One region of the Paenibacillus sp. FSL H7-0442 genome, then DNA from elsewhere that is predicted to be linked to it. Evidence: riboswitches for the same ligand, from Rfam matches in the RefSeq annotation. Region 1 holds a riboswitch; each other region holds the start of a gene.

Region 1 (3,971 bases):
GTTGTAGCCCCTGCTGTGTTGGGAAGAAGTGTATACCGGCTCAAATCCAGCATATCGAGAAAATGCTGCTTATCCCGTTCCTCCAAGTTCAATCTCCGTACAGCAAACGTCAATATTTCCGTCTCAGCAGCCTCTACGGCTTGGGATTGGATATCTAGATCAGAGAATTTTCCTGTTCCCAACAACAACCTCGAGGTAAAAGATGCTTTTCCAATGGTTAACATAATCAACCGCCTCCCACAAAATGTACAATCTCTAGGCAATCTCCATCTTTCAGTACCGCTTCATCATGATCTTCACGGGTCAATATATGCCGATTCAGCTCCACCACTACGGTTTTCACCTTTACATCAAGCTCATGTAGCAATTGATTCACATGAGTGATTCGATTAGAAAAGGTCAGGCTCTGGCCGTTAATCGTCAGCTTCATAAGCTTTTCTCCTTGAGGAGCTCAGAAGAAAAACTACTTATCCCAAATTCTGCTGCACAAGCCCCATTAAGCATAGCTGCCATCGCACGCCCGGTAGCATCACTCAGCAGGACACCGTTGCGATAATGCCCGACTGCAGCATATACGCCCTCGACCCCAGGAACAATGCCTATAAAAGGATGACCTGATACAGCCTGCGGACGTAAGCCCGCCCAAGCGCGTATAAAAGAAGCTTCACGGACGCGCGGCAGCCAGGCAGAGGCACGTGCCAGCAACCCCTCCAAGCCTCCTACGGTCACCTCTTCGTCATATTGATGTGGAAGGCTCGTTGCCCCAATCCAAAGCTCGTTATTCTGTTTAGGCACGAGGTAAATATCATCAGCATAAATGGTATATTCTAACGGGTGATCCTTCAAGGAGACCGCTACCGCTTCGCCCTTGACCGGATAAAGTGGATATTCAAACCCAACCTGCGCTAGCAATTTCATGCTATCCAAGCCTCCGGCAATAATGACCTGATCGCAGGAAAAAAAGCCACTATCTGTTCGGACACCGCAAACTCGACCATCCTGTATGACCAGTTGCTCTGCCTGTGTACCAGACCATACCGTTGCTCCCAGCACCGCAGCAGCACCTGCATAAGCACGGCAAAGCTGGACAGGAGCCACTTGTGTCTCCTTTGAACGATATATTGCCCCGATCGCTTGTTCATCCAAACCTGGAATTCGTCGGGCCAATTCTTTCGCATCCCACCAGATAGGACAATCACCCTCTCGCGTTTTAGCAGCTTTCCAGCGTTTTTGGCCTTCAGTCTCCGTACGGAAAGGGGTCACAAACCCTTCAGTACGGAATTCCACCGAAATACCTGACAAACGCTCTAGATCACAGACAAGCTCAGGGAATGCATCTCGACTTATGCGAGCAAATCGTGATAGCTCAGAGTCGGTGAACTCTTCACTTTCCGCTGCCAGCATTCCAACCGCTGCTCCTGAGGCTCCCTCACCCGGGATCAATCGTTCCAGCATAATCGTACTTCTTCCCTCCTTGGCCACATGATAAGCAATGGAACTGCCGATGACACCTCCACCTATGACCAAGCATTCAGCGTGTCCAATCACTCTTTCCTCTGTGTGTATCTTTAGCATTTGTTCCGTATCTCCTCTCCATAAACCCTTCTGCTTTCAGCTTGCCTCTACTCTCGTTTTCTCGCTACAGGCTGTGAACTACAAGGTCTGCCATTCGCCTATACTCCATTGCAGCTGCAACGGGCGACTCAGCCTCCCATATACCAGACATCACCGCAATTCCGCTTGCTCCGGCCCTATAAAGCTCCGGGATATGATGCGGTTGTATGCCGCCTAGCGCAATCACCGGAATGTTTGACAGTCTGCAAATATGTTCAAGCTGAGCTAAACCCCGCGGTACAATACCGGGCTTACAATGGGTCTCATATACGTGACCATAAAGTACATAGTCCGCTCCTGCCCGCTCAGCAATTTGCATCTCCTCCAAGGAATGTACAGACACTCCACAGCGTGTACCCTTTGGAAGTAGGCTTTTCACATCCACAACAGGTAATCCATTAGCTGGTAATTGAACGGCTCCGACCAAAGTAAGTAAAGCTACATCCACACGATCATTTACTACAATTTGTTGCAAAGGAACTTCCTGCTCCACCAGGCTGCGAGTCAAAGAAAGCAATGCAGAGGCACCATTCTGTTTTAAACGTGCGTGTACATAATGAACATACGGACAAATCACAGCAGCCACTTGGGCGGCTTGTGCAAAAGTGCCCTTTTCCATCGAAATTGCGTGTAATTCGATTTTGTCTTCACCTCACATTGGACTAAAGGATCTAAGCTTAGCCAGCCACGTCTACCAGCAGGAATGAAAGGGGATTATATGTGAATCGTCTACGGAAGCTCGAACTACTTAAAATGAACGAAACGCAAAAAAACCACTTCCCCAAGGAAGTGGTTTAACGAACGTCCAATAATCGAACGGACCATGATATCCGTATACGTGTATCGTCCCACGCACAAACAAAAATAAAGATGGTGTTGCCTTGTTTGTACGGCGCTCACTTCCCTACGCTGGCATAACCCAGATCAGGTGCAAAGGGTCCGAAATCCATTTATTCCGTCTCAGCCGCATGGGCGGCTCCCCTAGTGTGACTATTTTATTGTATAAGCTAAAGATAGCTTAGCATATTTTTCTAATTCTGCAAACCCCACTTCGTGTGAAATTTGCTGGAACTGGATTTAGCTGATTTTAGTTAACTTTACTTGACCACTCTTCCACATTCCACGTTTTGGTTACCCAATCCTCGTAAAAGTCCGGTTCGTGAGATACAAGCAATACGGTCCCTTTGTATTCCTTCAAAGCACGTTTCAGCTCATCCTTTGCTTTAACATCCAAGTGGTTGGTAGGCTCATCGAACAGTACCCAGTTGCTTTCACGCATTAACAGTTTGCAAAGACGGACTTTAGCCTGTTCTCCACCACTGAGCGCAGATAGCGGACGCGTGATATGCTCATTTTTCAAACCGCAACGCGCCAAATGCGCTCGTACTTCATGCTGGTTCAAATGCGGAAATTCATTCCACACATCGTCAATCGGTGTAATTTTCTCGGCCTTTACTTCCTGCTCAAAATAAGCGGGCTGCAAAAAATCACCTTGATAGGTTTTTCCACTGATTGGCGGAATTTTTCCCAATATGGTTTTGAGCAATGTCGATTTACCGACACCATTGTAGCCGACAATTGCAATCTTTTCGCCACGTTCAATCGTCATGGACATTTTAGGCAAAAGGGCATGTGTATAACCAATCTCAAAATCAATACCCTCAAATACCGTCTTTCCGCTTGCACGTGCCTCTTTGAATTGAAAGGTTGGTTTTGCGGCTTCTTCAGGCTTATCAATACGTTCGATCCGATCAAGCTGCTTTTCACGGCTCTTTGCTCGGCCTGATGTAGAGGCACGCGCTTTATTACGCTGAATAAAATCTTCCTGTTTCTTAATAAAATCCTGTTGCTTCTCATAAGCATCAATATGCTGGGCTTTGTTCAGATCCGCCATTTCGAGAAACTTTTCATAATTAGCTGAATAACGGGTCATCTTGGCAAATTCAAGATGGTAAATAACATTAACGACCTGGTTCATAAATTCAGTATCATGTGAAATAAGAATAAAAGCATAAGGATAATCCTTCAAATAGCGCGTAAGCCATTCAATATGCTCTACATCCAAATAGTTGGTAGGTTCATCCAGCAACAGGACGTTCGGCTTTTCCAACAGCAACTTAGCAAGAAGAACCTTTGTCCGTTGCCCGCCGCTAAGTGCGGATACATCCCGATCCAGTCCTATGGCCGACAGACCTAGTCCATTCGCCATCTCTTCAACCTTTACATCAATGAGGTAAAAATCCCCCATATCCAGTTGCTCCTGAATTTCCCCCATCTGTTCCAGCAACACTTCCAACTCATCAGGAGAAGCATCCCCCATTTTGTCAGTAATCTGCATCATTTCCTTTTCCAATTCC
Region 2 (3,971 bases), 1.3 Mb from region 1:
TCCCTGTCAGGGCTTCCGCCTCCGGGATATTCGGTGTAACGACCAGGGCCAAGGGGAGCAGTTCGTCCTTCAAAGCCTGCACCGCTTCCAATTGCAGCAGTTCAGCGCCCCCCTTCGCAATCATCACGGGATCGACGACGACCTTTTTCCAGCCGAACTTTCGGATCTGCTCACTCACAAGACGGATGATACCCGCATTAAACAGCATGCCAGTCTTCAGGGCATCCACTCCAAGGTCTAATCCTACAGCTTCGATCTGTTCCGCTGTTGCTTCCTGTGGCAGCGGATATACGCCGTGGACCCCTAAGGTGTTCTGTACAGTAATGGCCGTAATAGCTGACATGCCGTATACGCCAAGCTCTTGAAAGGTTTTGAGATCGGCTTGAATTCCGGCCCCGCCGCCACTGTCTGAGCCGGCAATCGTCAGTGCTCTGGGTACACGAGTGTCTGTCATCGCGCACCACCTGCTGTAGTTGTTCCAGCTTCACGGATCGTGACATGCCCCTCTAGCGAACCAGTATGTAGTTTGGCGAGCTCGTCGAGAAAGGCAATCTGGAAGCTGCCTGGCCCTAGCTCTGCGGTACGTGCTGCGGCTCGGGAAGCTGCTGCACTGTAAAATGCCAAGCCTGCTGTACCTGCGAGCAGCAGGTTGGGTTCAACAGCTGCAAAGGCACCTAACACAGAGGTCAGCAGGCAGCCTGCTCCGGTTACCTTCGTGAGCAGTACGTCTCCGCCGCTTATCATTCGTGCTTCGGCCCCATCGGTGATGACGTCTTCTTTTCCAGTGATGACAACCATTGTATTGAGCACTCGAGCAGCCCGAATTGCCAGATCGACATGGCCGCTGTCAGCACTGTCACCAGCATCTACGCCTTTAATCTCACGCGCTTCTCCAACAAGATGCGCGACTTCGGCCGCGTTGCCTCGTACCAAGGAGATTTTGACTTCATTCAGGATTCGCAGTGCAGACTCGGTTCTAAAGCTTGTTGCTCCCGCACCGACCGGATCTAGCAGGACTGGAACACCGTGTGCATTTGCTGATTGTCCAGCAATGATCATGGCATCCACCAGTTCGCGGTTCAGCGTACCGATGTTTAATACGACGGCTCCCGCTATTTTTGCCATGTCTGCTACTTCCTCGGGTGCATAGGCCATCACTGGGGAGGCACCCAATGCATACAGGCCGTTGGCGGTAAAGTTGGTGACTACCACATTGGTGATATTGTGAACGAGGGGTTTGCTATTTTGTACCTTCGTTAGGAGATCCGAATAACTTTTTTCCCATGTACTCATCATGATTATCCTCTCTATAGTTGGTGGTTTAACAGGACATTAACCGTACTTCACTCATCGAATTGACAGGCTGACTATTCCAAGACCGCTGCCTGCATCTGGACCGGCCATTCTTCCTGCTTATAAGCCATGTCCCAGAACTTATATTCCAGCTGGCAGCTCAGTATAAAATGCTCAATCATCCGCTCCCGCTCAGCAGCCGTTGCCCCTTCCGCCCAAGCATCTACACGTTCTCGGAACTTGAGTGTTGTATCATCAAGCTGGTCTCCATAAAAGCCAATCCATTCATAGAACGGATGGGACTTATCCGGCTTTACTTCATCTAGCAGCCTGCGGCCAATCTCGGCATACGTCCACATACATGGCAGCAGCACAGCCAAGATCTCGCCCAGGTTGCCCTCATGCGCAACCGTCAGCATGTGCCGGATATAGTGATGAGCCGACGGAGCGAGCGGATATCCCTGCAATTCTTCATAGGTCACCCCTGCGACAGCACAGAAATTTTGATGCGGATGAACCTCGCTGTGGAGAATAAAAGAGATTTGTTCATTAAATACATCCATGTCCTCCCGATTCGTGCATTTGGAGATTGCGATGCCGTATATCCGCATGTAGGCGTTCAAATATTCAAAGTCCTGTTTTACATAGTGAATCAGCTGTCCCCTTGTCAAACTTCCTTCAGCAATACCTCTCACAAAGGGATGCTCAAAAATCGCTTGAAAAATGCCGTCCGCCTGCCGACGGAGTTCTTGTGTAAAACTCAATTTCGCCACCTCCATAAAATTGAAGAGCAAGAAGTCCTGTAAGAATATAATTCCGGAACAACGCTAAAAAGCCGCCCCAGAAAAATGGAGCGGCTTCAACAATAGGCCCAATACGCAAAAAACGCTTGAAACCTTATATACGAAGGCTCCACTTTCCTACGCTAGTACGAACTAGATCAGGTTCAAAGGGTCCAAGATACGTTCTTGTCTCAGCCATAGCGGCTCCCCTAGTGGACTTCTATTCTTTTGACTATTACTGTACATACGTTCATACGCTATGTCAAACATGTCTATCTGGTCAAGGGCCAAACGACAGAGCTGAAGTTCGCTTCCGAGAGGGAAAAAGGCGCTGGAGAAGATCAGTTCCGTCTACACGAAGGAATTCGCGGCAGGCTCCAATGTCTAAATAATCAGCATTTATACCAATAGAGAAATCAGTACTGGGAGTGTAACGAGCGATATGACAGCACTGATGACAAAGGAGGAGGCTGTTTCTGATTCCAGGCTTTCAAAACGGGTGGCGATCATAGCAGCGACTGCTGAACCCGGGAAGGAAACGAGCAGAACTGCCTTCACAGTATCTGCAGACGACAGACCGCATAGGTAGGCGATCAGCAGCATTAATAAAGGCTGTACAATTGTTTTTAACAGTGCGATGGCAAAGGCACTTACACTAAAACTAATGTTGCGTACGCCAATGGTCACTCCGACAGCGAATAAAGCGGCCCCGGACGTAATGTCTCCGATTTGATTCAACGATTTGTTCAACAAATCCGGTGAATGGAAGCCGAACAAGGTCAAAATTACACCAATCAGTGGAACCAGCGCCAGCGGTTCTTTTAATCCATGAAGAATGGAGTCCCAGATTAACCTTCCGAGGTGACCGTTCCGTTCTTTGCCTGAATTCCTGCTGGCTACGGTAGCTATAATGGTAGCCGCCGGGTCAAGGACGGCATTGACTACGATCCCGGTAAGCGCAATCGGAATGGCGACAGCAGCGGAACCGTAGATGGCTCCAAGCACAGGAATGCCCATAAAAGCAAAGGTCGGCTGTGCCGAGTTCAAAGCAAACATGGCGGCATCCTTGACCGACTGCTTCCCCGCAAAGCGGGACAGTAGAAGGAGAACGGTAAAAAAGCCGACAATGCCAATGAACAGGGCCAGCAGGAATGGCCATTGCTCGATGAGCGCTTTCCTGTCCGTTGTCGTAATACCGATGAATAGATGCGCAGGTAGTGCAAATTTGGTAACGAGCGCATTTAGGGTTTTGGAGGAAGAGGCATCAAAGCTTTTGTAATGCCCCGCTAACCACCCTAAAATAATAACGAAAAAAATCGGCACCAAAATATACAAGATATGTCCGACACTCATAGATTGATTCTCCTTGCTTGAACTGACGTATTCTGCCTGTCTGAACAAGGCAATCTCTTTCTTAAATGGAGCATTAGTGAGGGTGATGTATTACGCTTTCCACTGCTTTGACCTTGACATATTCCGGTTTCCACATTGCATCCCGTATAGCTTGTTCAACATTTGAAATGTGTGCCTGAGCTACCTGATCCTGAATCGCTGCTTTCGCTACCGCAACCGCAACAACGTACGAAACATCACGTAATTTTTGGATATGAGGGAGCAACGCACCGCCAGGCTTATTCGAATCTACGCCATTGGCAACGGCATCTGCTGCGGCTGTAAACATCGCAGGGGTAATCCTTTTGGCTTTAACCACAATCGCACCCAGACCCAGTCCCGGGAACACAAAGGCATTGTTCGCCTGTCCAATTTCAAATTTCGTACCGTTATAAGTGACGGGGTCAAAGGGGCTTCCGGTAGCAATTAATGCCTTGCCATCGGTCCACCGTATTAGATCCTCAGGTATAGCTTCTGCAAGATTTGTAGGATTGGACATGGGCA
Region 3 (3,971 bases), 2.6 Mb from region 1:
CTGTAGCCGCATCATAGCCCATCAAGTTCATCATCTTGTAGACCGGATGGACGCCGCCTTCTTTCTCGAAGGTTTTATTTCTGGCCATATAATCACCTAATGGATTGCCCTGCAATAAATCACCGTTATCGAACAACATGCTGTTTCTCGCTTCACTACGCGCCTGTTGGATTAGTCCGGCTGTGTTAATCAAGCCATATTCGTTGGTTTCTTTGTCCGAGTAGTAATCGTAGTTCATCAGGGACGCATGAATATCCGTTGTTTCCATGATCCGCAGATTCACCGTAGCTTCATCGCGGGATTTGTTAGCTGCCCAAGATGGAGCGGCCGAAAACACCAGCATGCTACAAGCTACAACTGCTGCTGTAAACCCTTTAAACCAATTTTTACGTAATAACAAAATATACCCCTCCTCATTAAGGTGTATGCCTCATATACATACTTTTGCACATATATGTAAGCCTTGAACCCACCATTTCTATTTTAATCCAACGCCAGACAAAAGAGTAGTCATTTACTTAAAATTATTTATGAAAAAATAATTATTTTTCTCAAACATAAAAAAACCAGCAAACCTCCTAATAAAAACTCGGAGATTCACTGGTTTATCCATTTATATTCGTATTATTTCTTCCACACCTGGCGCTCCGTTTGCTGACCCACATACTCAATGCGAGTCGGATTCACGTCCAGAATGACATAATCGGGATCATCCGGTCCGGAGAACCATTCCTTCAAGGAATCGTTCCACACTTGTTTGCGCAGCCCCTCATCAGCTGTAATCTGGACGGTAGCCTCCACTTCTACAACTTCCTTCGTACCGCCAACCTCATAACCCAGCAGCAGATAAGCATTCGGATTGTCCTTTAGCTCATCCACTTTATGCGTTTTGCGATCTGTCGCCAGATGAATGTTCATTCCATCGTTAAAAAGGGCCATATAGCGTACTTTCGGTTTGCCACCCTCTACCGTACCTAACGAACAAAATTTGTTGTTATCCAAAGCCTTCACAATGGCTTGTTCCAGTTGGTTGCGATCCAATGTTTCCGTTTTACCCACAGTACAACAACTCCTTTTCACGAATTAGAATTCTCTACGGCCATGCCATTGGGCACCAGCCCATCTGAACCTACCTGCGCAGCTGTTCTGAAAATAACATGACCGGATCGAATCGGATTGATTCATACTCATTTTCAGATCAAAGCTCACAGTAAAAGTGTACCCTGTCGTTCGGCAAATGAACCGTTATCTCTCCCTTCATGCTGGACAGACCCGCATTCAAAGCATATAATCGTCGTAGTAAACCCGAATAAATGAACCCATTAAACCATACAATGCCAGGGGTGCTGGAATCGGCCGGCTGAGAGTGTGTCCCAAGACACTGACCCTTACAACCTGATCTGGGTAATGCCAGCGTAGGAATGCTTAAGCAAGATGTGCCTTCTTTACATAGGACCATCCCTTACTTTGGTATATACAAGCGCAAGCGTCCCGGAAACTCGGGGCGCTTTTTTGTTGAGGATTAAGTTGTTGGAAAGATCGCGTCCGGCAGATGTTATTTTTATGAAAATGGGAAACTTAAGCTGTCTGATTGGATGGATAACGGGTAATCAAAAGGAGAGAACACTAACGATGAAGCGCATGAAAATATTAAGCCTGGGACTGATCAGTCTGTGGCTCATGGCCCTGACCCTGACCGCTTGCGGTGGAAGTCCCCCTACATCCCAAGAAGCAGCTTCCGCTACCGACACTCAAACGTCTACTCCGGCAAAGGGGCTCAAAGATGTTAAAATCGTGCTCGACTGGACACCCAATACGAATCATACGGGACTCTATGTCGCCAAGGACAAAGGATTTTACGAAAAAGCAGGTTTAAATGTCCAAATTGTTCAACCTGGTTCAGGCGGAGCCGATCAAATGGTTGCTTCTAATGCTGCACCTTTTGGTATCAGCTACCAAGAAGGCGTCACACAGGCCCGCACGCAAGGTGTGCCGCTTGTATCCATCGCTGCGGTGATTCAGCATAATACCTCAGGCTTCGCAGCCCCGGTAGATCGCGGAATTAAAAGCCCGAAAGATTTTGAAGGTAAAAAATACGGCGGTTGGGGCTCTCCCGTAGAAGAAGCGGTCATGAAATCCATCATGGATTCAGACAAAGGCGATGTGAGCAAAGTGAAGATCGTCAACATGGGCAATGCAGACTATTTTACAGCCGTGAAGCGGGATATCGACTTTGCCTGGATTTTCTACGCATGGACCGGAATCGAGGCCCAACTTCGAGATGAGCCATTGGATATGCTGTATGTAAAAGATTATTCCAAAAGCCTCGACTACTATACGCCTGTAATTGTGAGCAACGAACAGACGATAAAAAATGATCCCGAGCTGGTCAAAGCGTTCATGGACGCTACCGCCCAAGGCTATGAATACACTATCGCCCATCCGGAAGAAGCCGCGGACATCTTAAGCAAAGCTGTACCGGAGCTGGATAAAAAACTGGTACTTGCCAGCCAAAAATGGCTAAGCCCACGTTATCAGGATGATGCCGCGCAATGGGGCGTGCAAAAAGCGGAGGTATGGCAAAACTATTCGGACTGGATGTACGAACGCAAGCTGCTCAGCAAGCCTTTGGAAGTCGATAAGGCCTTCACAAACGACTTCTTGCCCAAGCGCTGACCATTTGTTAAAACGCTAAATAAGACTGAACTAGAGAAGTGAACGAAGCGCCACTACGCAGTCGGATGGTGCTTCCCATCGCCACCGCCCCGGATTTCTTAATAAAAACTTATGATTAATGTAGAAATCCGGGGAGGTTATGCTTCCGAAGCGAGCTTTCCTACGGAAAGCTTTTAAAGCGAACGCTAACGCTTGTACAGCACCATTCCGCCCACTTCGTTCTCGTTCAACTTGGTTTATTCTTTAGTTTCATATTATCTAAGCGCTAAGTAGGTGCGCTTGTGTGTTAAAAATGCCGCACAAACCAGCTTTAAAAATAGGGTGCTTTTAAGGCGGGCAGCAGCGGAGCGGTTCATTTGAATCTGGAGAAGCGGAGCGTTCGCCTTTGCAGGGGAATTCTTACCTTTGAAAACTTAAATAATCCAAGAATCCCCCTGCAACAGCGATCGTAAGACCAAATGAAACGCGGAGCGGTCTCAAACGCCTTAAACCACCCTATTTTCTCTAAAACACTCCAAATGAAGGACAGGTGAATTTGCATGGCTAATACACTGCTCAGTATTCAAGTAATCCCTAAAACTCCTAATAACGAGGACTCTTACCCGTATGTAGATAAGGCGATTGAGGTCATTCAGCGCTCCGGTGTCAAACATCAGGTGAACCCATTGGATACGACCATGGAGGGCGAGCTCGACGAGTTGCTGAAAGTGGTTAAAGAAATGCATGAGGCTTTGACGGAAGCGGGCAGTCCCAGCGTCATTTCACAGATCAAAATCGCACATAACCCACAAGGCATCAGCATGAACAAGCTGACCGAGAAATATCGCCCATGAATCCGAAAGGCAAGAACGCATCCTGGTGGAAAAGCGTATGGCCGCCCCTTGTGGCGGTCCTCTTCTTTTTAGCAGCCTGGCAGGGGGCGGTTTCCTATTTACATATTGAATCCTGGCTACTGCCAGCTCCATTCCTCATCGTACAGGAGGGCATGGCCCAGACGGCGCTGCTTGGTGCCCATACATGGGCTACAATTCGCCTGACACTTGTGGGATTCGCTATAGGGACAGCAACGGGACTGTTGATCGCCATCGTTCTTCATACCATTCCTTTTCTCAAATCCGCCCTGTATCCGCTGCTTATCCTGAGCCAAAACATTCCGATCATCGCCCTGGGGCCGCTGCTCATGGTGTGGTTTGGTTTTGGCATGCTGCCCAAGCTGATGGTCATTACCTTAGTATGCTTTTTTCCCGTGGCTGTAGCGACCATGGACGGGCTGACACGGACGGACCGTATGATGA

What was found. A riboswitch is a leader RNA that binds a small molecule or an ion and turns the genes downstream of it on or off. The one in region 1 is predicted to bind thiamine pyrophosphate.
Region 2: it holds a riboswitch for thiamine pyrophosphate, as region 1 does, so the genes downstream of both, tenA (thiaminase II) here and MHH57_RS13470 (thiamine phosphate synthase) in region 1, are expected to answer to the same signal.
Region 3: it holds a riboswitch for thiamine pyrophosphate, as region 1 does, so the genes downstream of both, MHH57_RS02095 (ABC transporter substrate-binding protein) here and MHH57_RS13470 (thiamine phosphate synthase) in region 1, are expected to answer to the same signal.

What each region holds. Positions count from the first base shown of each region.
Region 1 is NZ_CP151963.1:3,110,344-3,114,314, forward strand. It holds gene MHH57_RS13455 (thiazole synthase) at 1-224, opposite strand, end outside; gene thiS (sulfur carrier protein ThiS) at 227-430, opposite strand; gene thiO (glycine oxidase ThiO) at 427-1,575, opposite strand; gene MHH57_RS13470 (thiamine phosphate synthase) at 1,640-2,233, opposite strand; TPP riboswitch at 2,499-2,607, opposite strand; gene MHH57_RS13475 (ABC-F family ATP-binding cassette domain-containing protein) at 2,702-3,971, opposite strand, start outside.
Region 2 is NZ_CP151963.1:4,406,883-4,410,853, reverse strand. It holds gene thiD (bifunctional hydroxymethylpyrimidine kinase/phosphomethylpyrimidine kinase) at 1-454, opposite strand, end outside; gene thiM (hydroxyethylthiazole kinase) at 451-1,293, opposite strand; gene tenA (thiaminase II) at 1,368-2,057, opposite strand; TPP riboswitch at 2,194-2,296, opposite strand; gene MHH57_RS19360 (AEC family transporter) at 2,475-3,428, opposite strand; gene MHH57_RS19355 (NAD-dependent malic enzyme) at 3,502-3,971, opposite strand, start outside.
Region 3 is NZ_CP151963.1:467,840-471,810, reverse strand. It holds gene MHH57_RS02105 (bifunctional 2',3'-cyclic-nucleotide 2'-phosphodiesterase/3'-nucleotidase) at 1-400, opposite strand, end outside; gene MHH57_RS02100 (pyridoxamine 5'-phosphate oxidase family protein) at 625-1,059, opposite strand; TPP riboswitch at 1,330-1,439, shown strand; gene MHH57_RS02095 (ABC transporter substrate-binding protein) at 1,633-2,676, shown strand; gene MHH57_RS02090 (MTH1187 family thiamine-binding protein) at 3,216-3,509, shown strand; gene MHH57_RS02085 (ABC transporter permease) at 3,506-3,971, shown strand, end outside.